DNA from 4 places in the Methylophilus sp. DW102 genome. Region 4 is predicted to be linked to each of the others. Evidence: predicted binding sites of a transcription regulator. Region 4 holds the regulator's gene; each other region holds the start of a gene.
What was found. Region 4 encodes sigma-54, which starts transcription at its own class of promoters, with help from an activator protein. Its sites were predicted from a motif close to TGGCACNNTTCCTGCT; they were not measured.

Region 1 (3,212 bases), 360 kb from region 4:
TTGCATCAGCACTGACAGCATGTTTTTCTGACGCACCAAACCGCCATAGAACAAAGCCAGGCCAGGAATCGTCATCAAAATCACCAGCACAGTGGCAACAATCATAAACGCGGTATTACCCACATCCAGCGTCGGGGCTGGTGCTGCTTCAGCAGCAGGGGCAGCTTCGGCCGCTGCAGGCGCTTCGGCCGCAGGTGCCGCATCAGTAGAAACGGTTTCTTGCACTGTGATAGTTTCGGTCACAGTTTCTTCTGCATAACTGACTGGGCTTGCCGCCAGACCCATCACGGCGACCAGCGATAATATGGAAAGAATTTTCTTCATAACAGAAGCCCTTTCTTATAGCGCATCCGGACCGGTTTCGCCGGTACGTATACGGTAAACTTGTTCCAAATCGAAGACAAAGACTTTGCCATCGCCGATTTTGCCTGTTGCGGCTGCTTTTTCAATCGCGTCTACGACCTGATCCAGCATGTCATCTTTGATCGCAACTTCGAGTTTAACTTTAGGCAAAAAATCTACGACATATTCAGCACCACGATACAACTCAGTGTGCCCTTTTTGACGGCCAAATCCTTTGACTTCAGTGACAGTGATGCCTTGTACGCCGATATTGGACAAAGCCTCACGCACCTCATCAAGCTTGAATGGCTTGATTATTGCGGATACAAATTTCATTTGCTTCTCCCGTTGTTAACTCTGGCAGGCACATGCCCGCCAGATCTAAAACTTGCTTACTTAGAATGTACGGCCTAATGTTAAAACCAAACGGCCATCATTCAGGTTTTTGCTTTCCACTGCGCCGTTAGTGCCTTTACCATTAAAGCTTGAGCCGCCGTAGCCTCTGTAACCCCAGTAGCGTGAGTTATCAGACTCAATCCAGTACACACCTGCATTCCAGCCTTCTGTTGCACCGATTTTGAATGCTTTGCTTAAGCCGATTTTCCAGTCTGTGTAGTCTGGATTAGTTGCGCCTGAAAGTGAGCTACTAGGGAAGTTTGCACCTCCATCGGTAGTGAACTGTGTGTCCAGTTTACCAGCCACATCCAAACGTCCAACGTGGGCAATCAATGTCAAATCCCACCATGGCAATGGATAAGCAGCGTTCAGCTCAATATAAGTTGAACCCTTAGTACTGCCGTTCCAACCAGTAGACTTATCTGCACCAAACCAATCGGTCAGAGTGTATGACAGTTTTGCACTGATCCAGTCATAAGAAATACCAACGTTTGCTTCGTAAGTATCCCAACGCCCACCCCCTGGCGTCAAAGGTCTGTTTGGGTCTGGGTTACCATTACTATCAAGTGTAGTAGAGCCTCTGTATTTTTTCCATGAGCCACCTGGATACAGGTAGCCGTAAATACCAACGGTGTAGCCTAATTTCTCTACGGTTGGAATCGTACCGTTATAACCGGCATAGATATCAATTTCAGTAGTGGCATCAGGATAAGTATTTGGTGTTACACCAGAACCCCAAAGGCCAGTATAGAAACCGCTGGAATGCGTAATATCCATACCGCCTTGCACGGTTGGCTTATGCCAGGATTGTGAAATACCACGGAAGTAGTAGTCAGATACCACACCGATGTTACCAGTGGCAGTCCAGTCAGATTTGGCTTCTTCCTTGGCTTCTTCAGCTGCGTATGAAACTTGTGCAAATGACATTGCACTCAATACTGCTGTGAGCAAAATAGATTGACGCATTTATAGGTCCTCTCTCTGTGAAAATCTTGATCAAATTGTTGTAAACGAGAATGAAACAACATTGACCTAAAAGCAAGGCACGTGCCAACCCATATAAACATTAAAAATCAATATCTTAATTAAAATGCTTAAATTAAATACTTACATTAGCAGCACAACAACATGTTTTTAATTGAAAACACATAAAAATCAACCATTTACACCCCTTTTTTGGAGGGCCTTACATGCTAGAATGTGACCCTAAGGAGAGCCTGCCATGCTATTTTCAAATGAAAAAATTAAAGAATTATCTTTTAAAATCAAACAACTAATTGATTCAAGCCCCATTTCAGAGCTTGAAACCAACTTGCATGCACTAATTCAGGGCATGCTCCCCAAAATGGAACTTGTTTCGCGCGAGGAATTTGATATTCAGGCCGCATTGCTGGCACGCACGCAGCAACAATTAAAACAGCTTGAAGAAAAAATCAGCCAGCTAGAACAAGCCAACGCCGCCATAAAGTAAAATTTAATTTACAATTGTTAGCATTCTTTGGTGCGGGAGTGCTACATGAGTTTGGCCGTGTTATACAGTCGGGCCCTGAGTGGGATGGATGCACCAGAAGTGGTGGTAGAAGTGCATCTCGCCAATGGCCTGCCCAGCTTCACTATCGTCGGGCTGCCAGAAACCGAAGTGAAAGAGAGCAAAGACCGGGTTAGGGCCGCGATTCAAACCGCACAGTTTGAATTCCCGGCGCGGCGGATTACAGTCAATCTGGCACCGGCAGATCTGCCCAAAGAGGGTGGCCGTTACGATTTACCGATTGCGCTTGGGATTCTGGCAGCCTCCGGGCAATTACCTAAACAAGCGCTGGCCAACTATGTCATCGCTGGTGAGCTGGCACTAACAGGCGAGTTAAGGCCGATACGCGGCGCCCTGGCGATGACTTACCAACTGATTCAGGGCCCGGCGCACAAAAGGGCGGCGATTTTGCCCCAGGAGAGTGCGCATGAGGCAAGCCTGGTAGAGGGCTGTTCCATTTTTGCCGCGAATAGTTTGCTTGAAGTCTGCGCCCATCTGTCGGGCAAACAATCGCTGTCCCCTCACCCGCTGGTGCTGTCAGAATCCTCGTTAAGCTTTCCGGATTACCTCGAAGTCAAAGGTCAATTACGCGCCAAGCGCGCCCTGGAAATTGCCGCGGCGGGTCAACATAGTTTATTGATGAGCGGCCCGCCAGGCACAGGCAAAAGCATGCTGGCGAACCGATTTAATAGCATTTTGCCGGACATGACTACGCAGGAAGCGCTGGAAAGTGCGGCAATTTTGTCACTGACCGGCCAGTTTCCGGCCAGCCAGTGGAAAAAGCGGCCATTCAGGGCGCCACATCACACCGCCTCTGCCGTGGCACTGGTGGGTGGCGGCAGTGTGCCCAGACCCGGAGAAATCAGCCTCGCCCATCACGGCGTATTATTTTTGGATGAGCTGCCTGAGTTCGACAGGAAAGTGCTGGAGGTGCTCCGCGAGCCGC
Region 2 (3,212 bases), 760 kb from region 4:
GCACTGACAAAATCCAGCGTATCCTGCTGGTAGCGGCCGCCAGCTTTGATCGGCACAAACTCTACATAGGAATTATCAGCGGCCACCCAGACGCTATTGGGCAAAGCATTGCGGATATCGCGTGACATACGGCGCAATGAGATATCGGCGCGATCGGCGAGCTCATAATAAGCCTCGGAATTCACATAAGCTAAAACGGAATTTTTGATAAAGGTGACAGAAATGCCACCCAGAATTGCCATCACCACAATAACAATGACCAACTCCACCAAGGTGAAGCCTGATACAGCAGATTTGGGTTGGTTAAATTCTCGGCGCATAACGAACCCTGTATCCAGTCAGCCGGACTGTCGTGTCGGCTGGACCTGTCACCGTAATCACAATCTGTAACACCGCATCGGCTGGCAGCGCAGCAAAAGCGCCGCTCCCGCCCGCCTGAGTAATTGTAACGGATGCCGCGTAAGGATTTAAGCCCGGTAACGCCGTCGCGTTACCAATGCGGCAAATGCCGGCACACCCACCACCGGGCATGGCAAATCCACCATAATCGGCCACATTATCAAAGGGATCGGTCGCGCTGTAACGGCTTTCAGTAGAGGGCGTAGGCCCGTTTAAACTCGCGTTTTGTGGATTGGTACAATCTGCATAACTCGTCGCCGTAGAGGCATTCGTGTCATCCGGGTCACAGAATGTAAAAGGCATTTGTTGAATTTCTTGCATCAGGGATTCAGCAATGGCGATTGCTTGCTTACGCGCCAGCGGATCTGCAGAATGACGTCCCATAAATGAGAGCGCACCGATAACACCGGCGATGGCGGTGGTGACAATCACCATAAACACCACCATCTCCACCAATGAAAAACCTGCTTGCAAGCGCATGCAAGGTTTGCCTGGTTGTCTGTAAGAGTGATGTTTGTTGTGATGCATTGTTATTATCCAGCCTGTCACTGGTGGACTGATCAGTGTATGTATCCGGTGTCCGCCTCAACAGTCACGGTCACAGATTGCGCATTATTTTTCTTGTTGGTCGCTTTATAGTTAACCGTAGAATTAGGCACCACCCGCCCGAGTGCGTCAAAGCCCACGCTTACGTTGTCTGAGGTGATATCCACATTCTTGCTGCTGGTAAATACATATGCAGCAGTCGTCTCAGGATTGATCACTGCCTGATTGCACGCGGTATCGAAACATAAGCTAACCGTATCTGGCACCGCATTATTGAGAATCACATACACATTCCGACGCTGGGCAATCGCTGTTTTTTGCGCATAGCGTAATGTAGATGAAAGTAAACCCGCGTCACCGCGGGTTTCGAAGATATCGCCGTTTGCGAATCTGGGCATTGCCACAGCCACCATAACGCCTGTCAAAGCAATTACCACAACCAACTCGACAAGCGTAAAGCCATCAGATTTCATAAGTACTTTTTGTTAGCCTCCACAGTTACCAGCACTTAAATTTGCAGTACTAACAACACCCGTCGCGGCAGTATAAGTAACTGTACATGTGTTGAAAGTACCCACTTGAAAAGTTGATACTCCGTTATTGTGACTCGCTGTAAATTGAGCATCTAAACTCTGCAATGCAGCAACAATGCCTGCAGCATCAGCGGTAGGATATCCGGAGTTATTTACTGTGACCGCTTGACCATCCATCGTTACTTGCAATGCAGCGGCATTACTACCAGCCGCAACCCAGGAAGCTCTAGCCAAATTAGCAGCAGATCGTAAAGATGCCGCCAGCCCATTTCCAGCAGCAACCCTTGCGTTTGATTGCACATTCACAAATCTTGGCAACGCCGTAGCCGCCAAAATACCAAGCACTGCAATCACAACAACCAATTCAACCAATGTAAAACCAGCTTGTTTTTTCATTACTAAAACTCCTAATCAAAATGCCCTGTCGTTCTTATCCCAGTGGCAGGTTAACACTGCGTTAAATTGTCATTAGCAAATACTATGCCAGACAATTTTGGTCCATTCCACGACACCCAAAACTAGCTACCTTTTAGCATCACAGAACTCATGTCCCAGATTGGTAAAAATACCCCCAATGCAAGCACTAGGACGAGGGCTCCCAAAAAGATAATCAAAATAGGCTCAATCTGCGCACCCAATGTTTTGACGTCATACTCCACATCTGCCTGATACATATCGGCAATTTCCTGCATTAATGTATCCAGCGAGCCTGACTCTTCGCCAACGGCGATCATTTGTAAAACGAGTGAGTTGAACACGCCGGTTTGCGTAGCGGTTCTTAGTATGGTTTCGCCGCGCTCAATGCCAGCAGACATGCTTAGGATTTTTGCTGAAATATAGTCGTTTTCGACTGTTTGTGACACTAGCCTTAAAGCTGACAGAATGGGCAAACCACTGCGTGTAGACAACGCAAAGCTACGGGCAAAACGGGCCATGGTGCCTTTAAAAATAATTTTGCCGGCAATCGGGATACGCATTTTGATACGGTCCCAATTTGACCGACCACTTGCCGTTTTAACATAAGCTTTAAAAGACCAACCTGCGGCGGCTATCATGCCAATCAGCACAAACCAGTAGTTGCGCATAAAGCTTGAAAACGCAATCAGCACTTTAGTGATGAACGGCAAATCAGCATGCATGCTGGCAAACACTTTTTCAAACTGAGGAATCACCATGACGTTGATCACCACAATGGCAATGGCCATGGCGGTAATCACAAACATAGGATATTGCAAGGCTGACTTGATTTGTCCACGCATAAAGCGGTCAAACTCGATATGCTCGGACAGACGCAGAAAAATATTGTCCAGGTTACCTGTGGTCTCCCCCACGCGGATCATGCTGATATAAAAGCCATTGAATACCTTGGGGTGCTCAGTCATGGCAACCGACAATTCACGGCCTGAGTCCAGGCTCACGCGCAGTTGACCCACCACTTGCGCCAGCTTAGGGTTACCTACGGAGCTTTGAATCCCAGAGAGGGCGCGCATAATCGGGATACCGGCTTTAAGCAGCGTATACATTTGCTTGCTGAAAATCATCACCTCAAGACTGGTAATTTTCTCTTCAAACAGGTTAATCGCAACAGCACCCGTTTTCTTGGGCTTAATCTCAACTGGCGTAATTCGGGTACCAATTAACGCGGCGCCCAAGGCATCGGCATCGGCGGCTTCTTGTACCCCAGTCACCACCATGCCATCTTCGGTGCGCCCTTTGTATTCAAATAATGGCATA
Region 3 (3,212 bases), 600 kb from region 4:
GGTGCTGTACCAGTCTTGCGGGCTTTCTTCCGCCTGCATGCCAGCGAGATGTAGCCTTAAACCGGGCGGTTTTCGTTGGGGTTGCGTACTGGCCCCATCAGCTTCAAGCCTTCCTCATAGCTGATTTCAGGGAAGTTGGCACTGAAGCTCATCGCTTTGGCAATAACGGCATCCAGCTTGGCGCCAGTATCCAGTTTTTTTAGGTCATTTTTTTCCAGGCGCAACAGTTCCAGTAGCTCGTTATATACCGTGGCTTCATCAATGGGCAGGATGTAGAAAGTGCTGCCGTTCATCTTGACCGTGTACTTTTTCAACAGGTCAATATTGTTGCAGAAGACGATATATTTGCCTTCCGGGAGCAGCACGTCTTTGAGTGCATCGACGAGTAAATCCAGATAACCAAATGACAACAGGTAGCCGGTAAAAAAAGGCATGCCGTTTTCGCCCTCCTGCGCATAGGCCATGACCTGGTCGCAGGTGATTTCTGGCGGGCGTGCTTCATCGGCCAGTTGCGGCGCAAACTTGATGGCGAGTTCGCCACGAAAGCCAAAACGTCCAGGCACTTTGGTGGCGTCTTTAAATACCGGATTTTGCAAACGGTTGGCGGCATTGAGTTTGCCGAAAATGGTGCTTTCCATGGTGGTCATTGCAAGGTTCTCCTAAATAAATGAGGCCAGGGGTTACGCTGGCTGGTTACGAATAAAGTCTGCCGTTTTAAAAAAAGCCTGATCGAGCTGTGCCCTTAACGTGGCATCTGTCACCACTTCCAGCAGGGCACGCCGCATGCATAACATCCAGGCATCTCTTTCTGCCTCGCCGATACCAAACATGGCATGTCGCTGGCGCAGGCGGGGGTGGCCGCGTTCACGGCTGTACTCCTTGGGGCCACCCAGCCATTCGATCAGAAACTGCACCAGCACCGCCTTGGTTTCAGACAGGTCTGCCGCATGCATGGCGCGGATTGCGGCAGCTTCCGGTGCCGTGTTCATATGCACATAAAAGCGGTCGACCAGACGGCTAATGACCGCTTCTCCACCGATTTGTGCAAAGTGCGGATTGCCTTGAATTTGCGCGACCGGTTTGTGGCGGCTGGTATCCAGCGCCGGATTAATGGGGGGTAATGGCTGATGCATCCTGACCTCTCTGGGAACTGACAGATAGTCCTGATTCAGCAAGTGTTATACCAACAGCTATGCCAATTGATCTGCAGAAGGCAAGGATCAAGCCTGGATGAGGCTTGGCGGCCAGTTGATGCATGAAGCAACGCATTGAAAGGCGGCTGACCGTATGCAGAAAGGTTTGTTTCATACCGCACGCTGGGCGCCGCTTTTGTCGTGTTTGCGACAGAAAGTATTTAAGGAAATGTCGTCTGCGTTTTTGTAAAAATATAAATATAAATCAAACACTTAACTTTTATTTTTTCTGTTGGCACGCTACTTGCCATAGACAGGCTACATGGCCGACACCCTCCATCGCCTGATAAGAAAAGTGATTAGGTTGCGATTCGGAATCGGAAGATGGCTGCGTATAGCGACGAATTTTTCATTTAAACCTAAGGAGCTTCATTATGGCTGCATTACGTCAAATTGCATTTTATGGCAAAGGTGGCATCGGCAAGTCCACCACTTCTCAAAACACGCTGGCTGCGTTGGCCGAAATGGGTCAGAAAATCCTCATCGTCGGTTGCGACCCTAAAGCCGACTCTACCCGCCTGATTCTGCACGCAAAAGCACAGGACACCGTATTGTCCCTGGCGGCAGAAGCGGGTTCTGTCGAGGATCTGGAAATCGAAGATGTGATGAAAATCGGTTACCGCGACATCCGTTGCGTGGAATCCGGTGGTCCAGAACCTGGCGTGGGTTGTGCTGGTCGCGGTGTGATTACTTCGATCAACTTCCTCGAGGAAAACGGCGCCTATGACGGCGTGGATTATGTGTCCTACGACGTATTGGGTGACGTGGTGTGCGGTGGTTTCGCCATGCCGATCCGTGAAAACAAGGCACAGGAAATCTACATCGTCATGTCCGGCGAAATGATGGCGATGTATGCCGCCAACAATATTTCTAAAGGTATTCTGAAATACGCCAACTCCGGCGGTGTGCGTCTGGGTGGCCTGGTATGTAACGAACGCCAGACTGACAAGGAACTGGAACTGGCAGAAGCCCTGGCAGGCAAACTGGGTACCAAGCTGATCCACTTTGTGCCACGTGACAACGTGGTGCAGCACGCCGAGTTGCGTCGTATGACCGTGCTGGAATACGCCCCGGACTCCAAGCAAGCTGAGGAATATCGTCAACTGGCGCAGAAAGTTCACGCCAACGCCGGTAACGGTACCATCCCAACCCCGATCACCATGGATGAGCTGGAAGACCTGTTGATGGATTTCGGCATCATGAAGAAAGAGGATGAAACACTGATTGGTAAAGCGGCGACTGCAGCTTAATCAGTCTTTGGCAGGGGGCTTTGCCCCTTGCCAACCCCTCCAGAGACGGTTTCAAAAGTTGAGGAGGTTACTTCCGGGCAATTTCAACAATTTTTGAAAAGTTTCTTTTTATCACTGGTTTTTAGTCGAACATAGGAGACAACGATGAGTGCGACTGCTGAAGTAAATGTCAACGGCGCAGAGCTGATTCAGGAGGTGTTAAAAGCCTATCCTGAAAAGTCCGCCAAAAAACGTGCAAAACATTTGAATGTGTATGAAGAAGGCAAATCCGAGTGTGATGTGAAATCCAACATCAAATCGCTGCCAGGGGTAATGACCATCCGTGGTTGTGCCTACGCCGGTTCCAAAGGCGTGGTATGGGGCCCGATTAAAGACATGGTGCATATCTCGCATGGCCCGGTCGGTTGCGGCCAGTATTCCTGGGCGTCACGCCGTAACTACTACATCGGTACCACCGGTATCGACACCTTCGGCACCATGCAGTTTACCTCCGACTTCCAGGAAAAAGACATCGTGTTTGGCGGTGACAAAAAACTGGAAAAAATCATTGACGAAATTCAGGTATTGTTCCCCCTCAACAAGGGGATTACCGTGCAGTCCGAGTGCCCGATTGGTCTGATTGGCGACGACATCGAAGCCGTGTCCAAGAAAAAAGCCAAAGAGTACGAAGGCAAGGTGATTGTGCCTGTACGTTGCGAAGGCTTCCGTGGCGTGTCGCAATCGCTGGGTCACCACATTGCCAACGACGCCGTGCGCGACTTTGTGTTTG
Region 4 (3,212 bases):
TCAATAAAATGTCTAAATCACTCGGTAACTACATTGGCATTAGCGAGGCGCCAGAGACTATTTTTGCCAAGATCATGTCGATTTCAGATGAACTGATGTGGCGCTATATTGATTTGCTCTCTTTTGCGACGCTGGAAACCATTGCCGAATGGAAGGCGCAAGTCGCCAGTGGCGCAAACCCCCGCAATATCAAGGTCGGCTTTGCCCAAGAAATTGTGGCGCGTTTCCATGGTCAAGCCGCGGCTGAAAAAGCCTTGCAGGACTTCCAGACCCGTGCCAAAGGCGGCATCCCGGATGACGTGCCCGAAGTTGAAGTGACCATTGAAGGCGAGAGCATCGGCATTAGCCAATTGTTAAAACAGGCGGGCTTGGTTGAAAGCACCAGTGAAGCCATGCGCGCAGTGCAGCAAGGAGGCGTCAAGCTCGACAGCGTCAAGGTGGATGATAAGAATCTGCCTTTGACTAAAGGTGTGACAGTGATCGCACAGGTGGGTAAACGTAAATTTGCCAAGATCACAATCAGGTGATTTGAGCTGAGAAACAAAAAAGGCCGCATCTGCGGCCTTTTTTGTTTAGAGCGTTTTGCGCAAGTTCGCGGGCGGAATATTCAGGGACTCGCGATATTTGGCTATGGTACGGCGGGCAACGACGATACCTTGTTGTGCCAGTGTGTCGGTGATCTGGTTGTCCGACAAAGGCTTTTTCGGGTTTTCTTCGGCCACCATTTGCTTGATCAAGGCGCGGATAGCGGTGGCAGAGCAGGAGCCGCCTGCATCTGTGGCCACCGAGCTGCCAAAGAAGTATTTGAGTTCATAGACGCCACGCGGTGTGAGCATATACTTATGCGTGGTGACGCGGGAAACTGTGCTTTCATGCAAGTCGAGTTCTTCGGCGATTTCACGCAGCACCAGTGGCCGCATGGCAATTTCACCATGTTCAAAGAAGTTGCGCTGGCGATCTACAATGGCTTGTGACACGCGCAAAATGGTCGAGAAGCGCTGCTGGATATTTTTAATCATCCACTTGGCTTCCTGCATCTGGCTTTGCAGGTATTGGCCTGAACTCTCGCGGTTGCGCTTGAGGATGTCCGCATACATCTGGTTGATGCGCAGTTTGGGGATCACGCCATCATTTAAAGAGGCGACCCAAATGCCCTTGATTTTTTTAACCACCACATCGTGCTGGATAAAGTGATCGTGACTAAAGCTGGAAAACTCGCTGCCGGGTCTGGGGTTTTGCTGGCGGATCAGGTGCTGCGCCGCCTTGAGTACCGCTTCATCGCAACCAAGCACCTTGCGCAGTTTGACAAAGTCTTTGTTGGCCAGCAGCGCCAGGTGGTCTTTGGCAATGGCAATGGCGGTTTGCAAGTGTGGCGTTTCTTGCGGCAAACGCGTCAGTTGCAAGAGCAGGCACTCGCGTAAATCGCGCGCACCTACGCCTACAGGGTCCAGATTCTGGATCAGCTTGAGGGCGGTTTCCAGTTCCAGCAGCTCGACCTCAAGTTCGAGTGGCAAGTGCTCCACAATCTCCTGCAGATCTTGCTCCAGATAGCCATCATCAGTGATGCTATCCAGTAGCAGTTTGACCAGGCTCATGTCACGTTGCGATAAATGTGCCAGTTGTATCTGATCAATCAGATGCTCGCGCAAACTGATGCTGGTGGTTTCCTGTCTGGAAAAGTCACTGTCTTCGTCTTCCTGATGATTGCGTCCGGCTTCGTCCCAGTTGCTGGTGCTGCCAAACTCTTCATAATCATCTTCAAACTCTGGCGGCGTGAATTCCTCGTTTAAATTGGGCAGGTCGCTCTCGCTCCCGCCCAGCTCATCGTGCAAGTCTTCACGCAGACTTTCTGCCGGTGCGGTGATCTCTTGCTGCGTTGCCATGTCAAACGAGCTGGCATCTGTCGGCTCAGCTTCTACAGTGGGGGGAGGCGGTGTGTTATCTTCAAACTCGCCTTCTTCACCGTCTGACATTTCCAGTAACGGGTTTTCCTGCAGGATGGTTTCCAGTTCCTGGTTCAGTTCCAGCGTGGAAAGTTGCAGCAAACGGATCGATTGCTGCAGCTGCGGCGTCAGCGCCAGATTTTGCGAAATACGTAATTGCAGGTTCTGTTTCATGACGGATTACAGCCTAAAATTCTTGCCCAGATACACTTCACGCACACCTTCATTCTGAATGATTTCATCGGGCGTGCCTGCTGCAAACACAGCGCCTTCATTGACAATATAAGCGCGGTCACAGATATCCAGCGTTTCGCGCACATTGTGGTCGGTGATTAAAATACCAATATTCTGACTGCTCAGGTAGCGGATGATTTTCTGGATTTCGATCACCGCAATCGGATCAATCCCGGCGAACGGTTCATCCAGCAAAATAAATTTAGGGTCAGTGGCCAGGCAGCGCGCAATTTCAACGCGTCGACGTTCGCCGCCAGACAAGCTGACGGCCTGACTGTTGCGGATGTGCTGGATATGCAATTGATCCAGCAAGGACTCAAGCCTCGCCTCACGCTGCTCTTCCGTATAGGGACGGGTTTCAAGAATGGCGAGTATGTTGTCGGTTACGCTGAGCTTGCGGAAAATGGATGCTTCTTGGGGCAGATAAGCCAGGCCCATGCGCGCGCGCTCATGCATGGGCGCGCGGCTCACGTCGGCGCCATTCAGCGTAATGTTGCCTTCATCCAGCGCAACCAACCCGACAATCATGTAAAAGCTGGTGGTTTTGCCTGCCCCGTTGGGACCCAGCAAGCCGATCACTTCGCCACTGCGTAACTCAAGCGTCGTGTTTTTGACCACGGTACGGCCCTGATAGGTTTTTTTCAGGCGGTTAACCTGCAAATGGTTCTGATCTGCTGCCATGGTTTCCATCTTTATGCTTACTCTTTGCCTTGCTCACCAGTGTTTTCGGCAGGGGCAGGTTCGACCTTGAGTTGCAAGGAGCGATTCATCCGTAACCCCTGTTGAGAGGTTGGCTTGTTGTCAATGACAGGTGGTGTGGTTTTATTTTTAGGCTGTATGGTGGCCTTGACGCGGCTGCCAGCCGTCCCGTTCGGGTTGGCTTTGGTGCCGCCAATCACCTCGGCATACTCGGCGTTGGCGTCGTAGCTGATGTAGTCCCCGGTCACGATGTCTTCACCACGTTTAACCCAGGCATTGGTATACAGTTGCACTTTATCCATGCGGGCGTTGTATTCGATACGTTGACCACTGCCT

Region 1: the regulator sigma-54 is predicted to act here: its motif matches at 1,776-1,791, upstream of AACH41_RS13930 (TorF family putative porin).
Region 2: the regulator sigma-54 is predicted to act here: its motif matches at 1,949-1,964, upstream of AACH41_RS11885 (type II secretion system protein).
Region 3: the regulator sigma-54 is predicted to act here: its motif matches at 1,427-1,442, upstream of nifH (nitrogenase iron protein).

What each region holds. Positions count from the first base shown of each region.
Region 1 is NZ_AP029023.1:2,923,357-2,926,568, forward strand. Features, by position in the region: gene amt (ammonium transporter) at 1-324, opposite strand, end outside; gene glnK (P-II family nitrogen regulator) at 340-678, opposite strand; gene AACH41_RS13930 (TorF family putative porin) at 739-1,704, opposite strand; gene AACH41_RS13935 (accessory factor UbiK family protein) at 1,961-2,209, shown strand; gene AACH41_RS13940 (YifB family Mg chelatase-like AAA ATPase) at 2,255-3,212, shown strand, end outside.
Region 2 is NZ_AP029023.1:2,518,654-2,521,865, forward strand. Features, by position in the region: gene AACH41_RS11870 (prepilin-type N-terminal cleavage/methylation domain-containing protein) at 1-320, opposite strand, end outside; gene AACH41_RS11875 (type II secretion system protein) at 304-879, opposite strand; gene AACH41_RS11880 (GspH/FimT family pseudopilin) at 960-1,418, opposite strand; gene AACH41_RS11885 (type II secretion system protein) at 1,431-1,874, opposite strand; gene AACH41_RS11890 (type II secretion system F family protein) at 1,997-3,211, opposite strand.
Region 3 is NZ_AP029023.1:865,020-868,231, forward strand. Features, by position in the region: gene AACH41_RS04090 (NAD(+)--dinitrogen-reductase ADP-D-ribosyltransferase) at 1-39, opposite strand, end outside; gene AACH41_RS04095 (hypothetical protein) at 57-647, opposite strand; gene AACH41_RS04100 (group II truncated hemoglobin) at 681-1,133, opposite strand; gene nifH (nitrogenase iron protein) at 1,568-2,443, shown strand; gene nifD (nitrogenase molybdenum-iron protein alpha chain) at 2,588-3,212, shown strand, end outside.
Region 4 is NZ_AP029023.1:261,513-264,724, forward strand. Features, by position in the region: gene tyrS (tyrosine--tRNA ligase) at 1-527, shown strand, start outside; gene AACH41_RS01185 (RNA polymerase factor sigma-54) at 573-2,117, opposite strand; gene lptB (LPS export ABC transporter ATP-binding protein) at 2,124-2,867, opposite strand; gene lptA (lipopolysaccharide transport periplasmic protein LptA) at 2,876-3,212, opposite strand, start outside.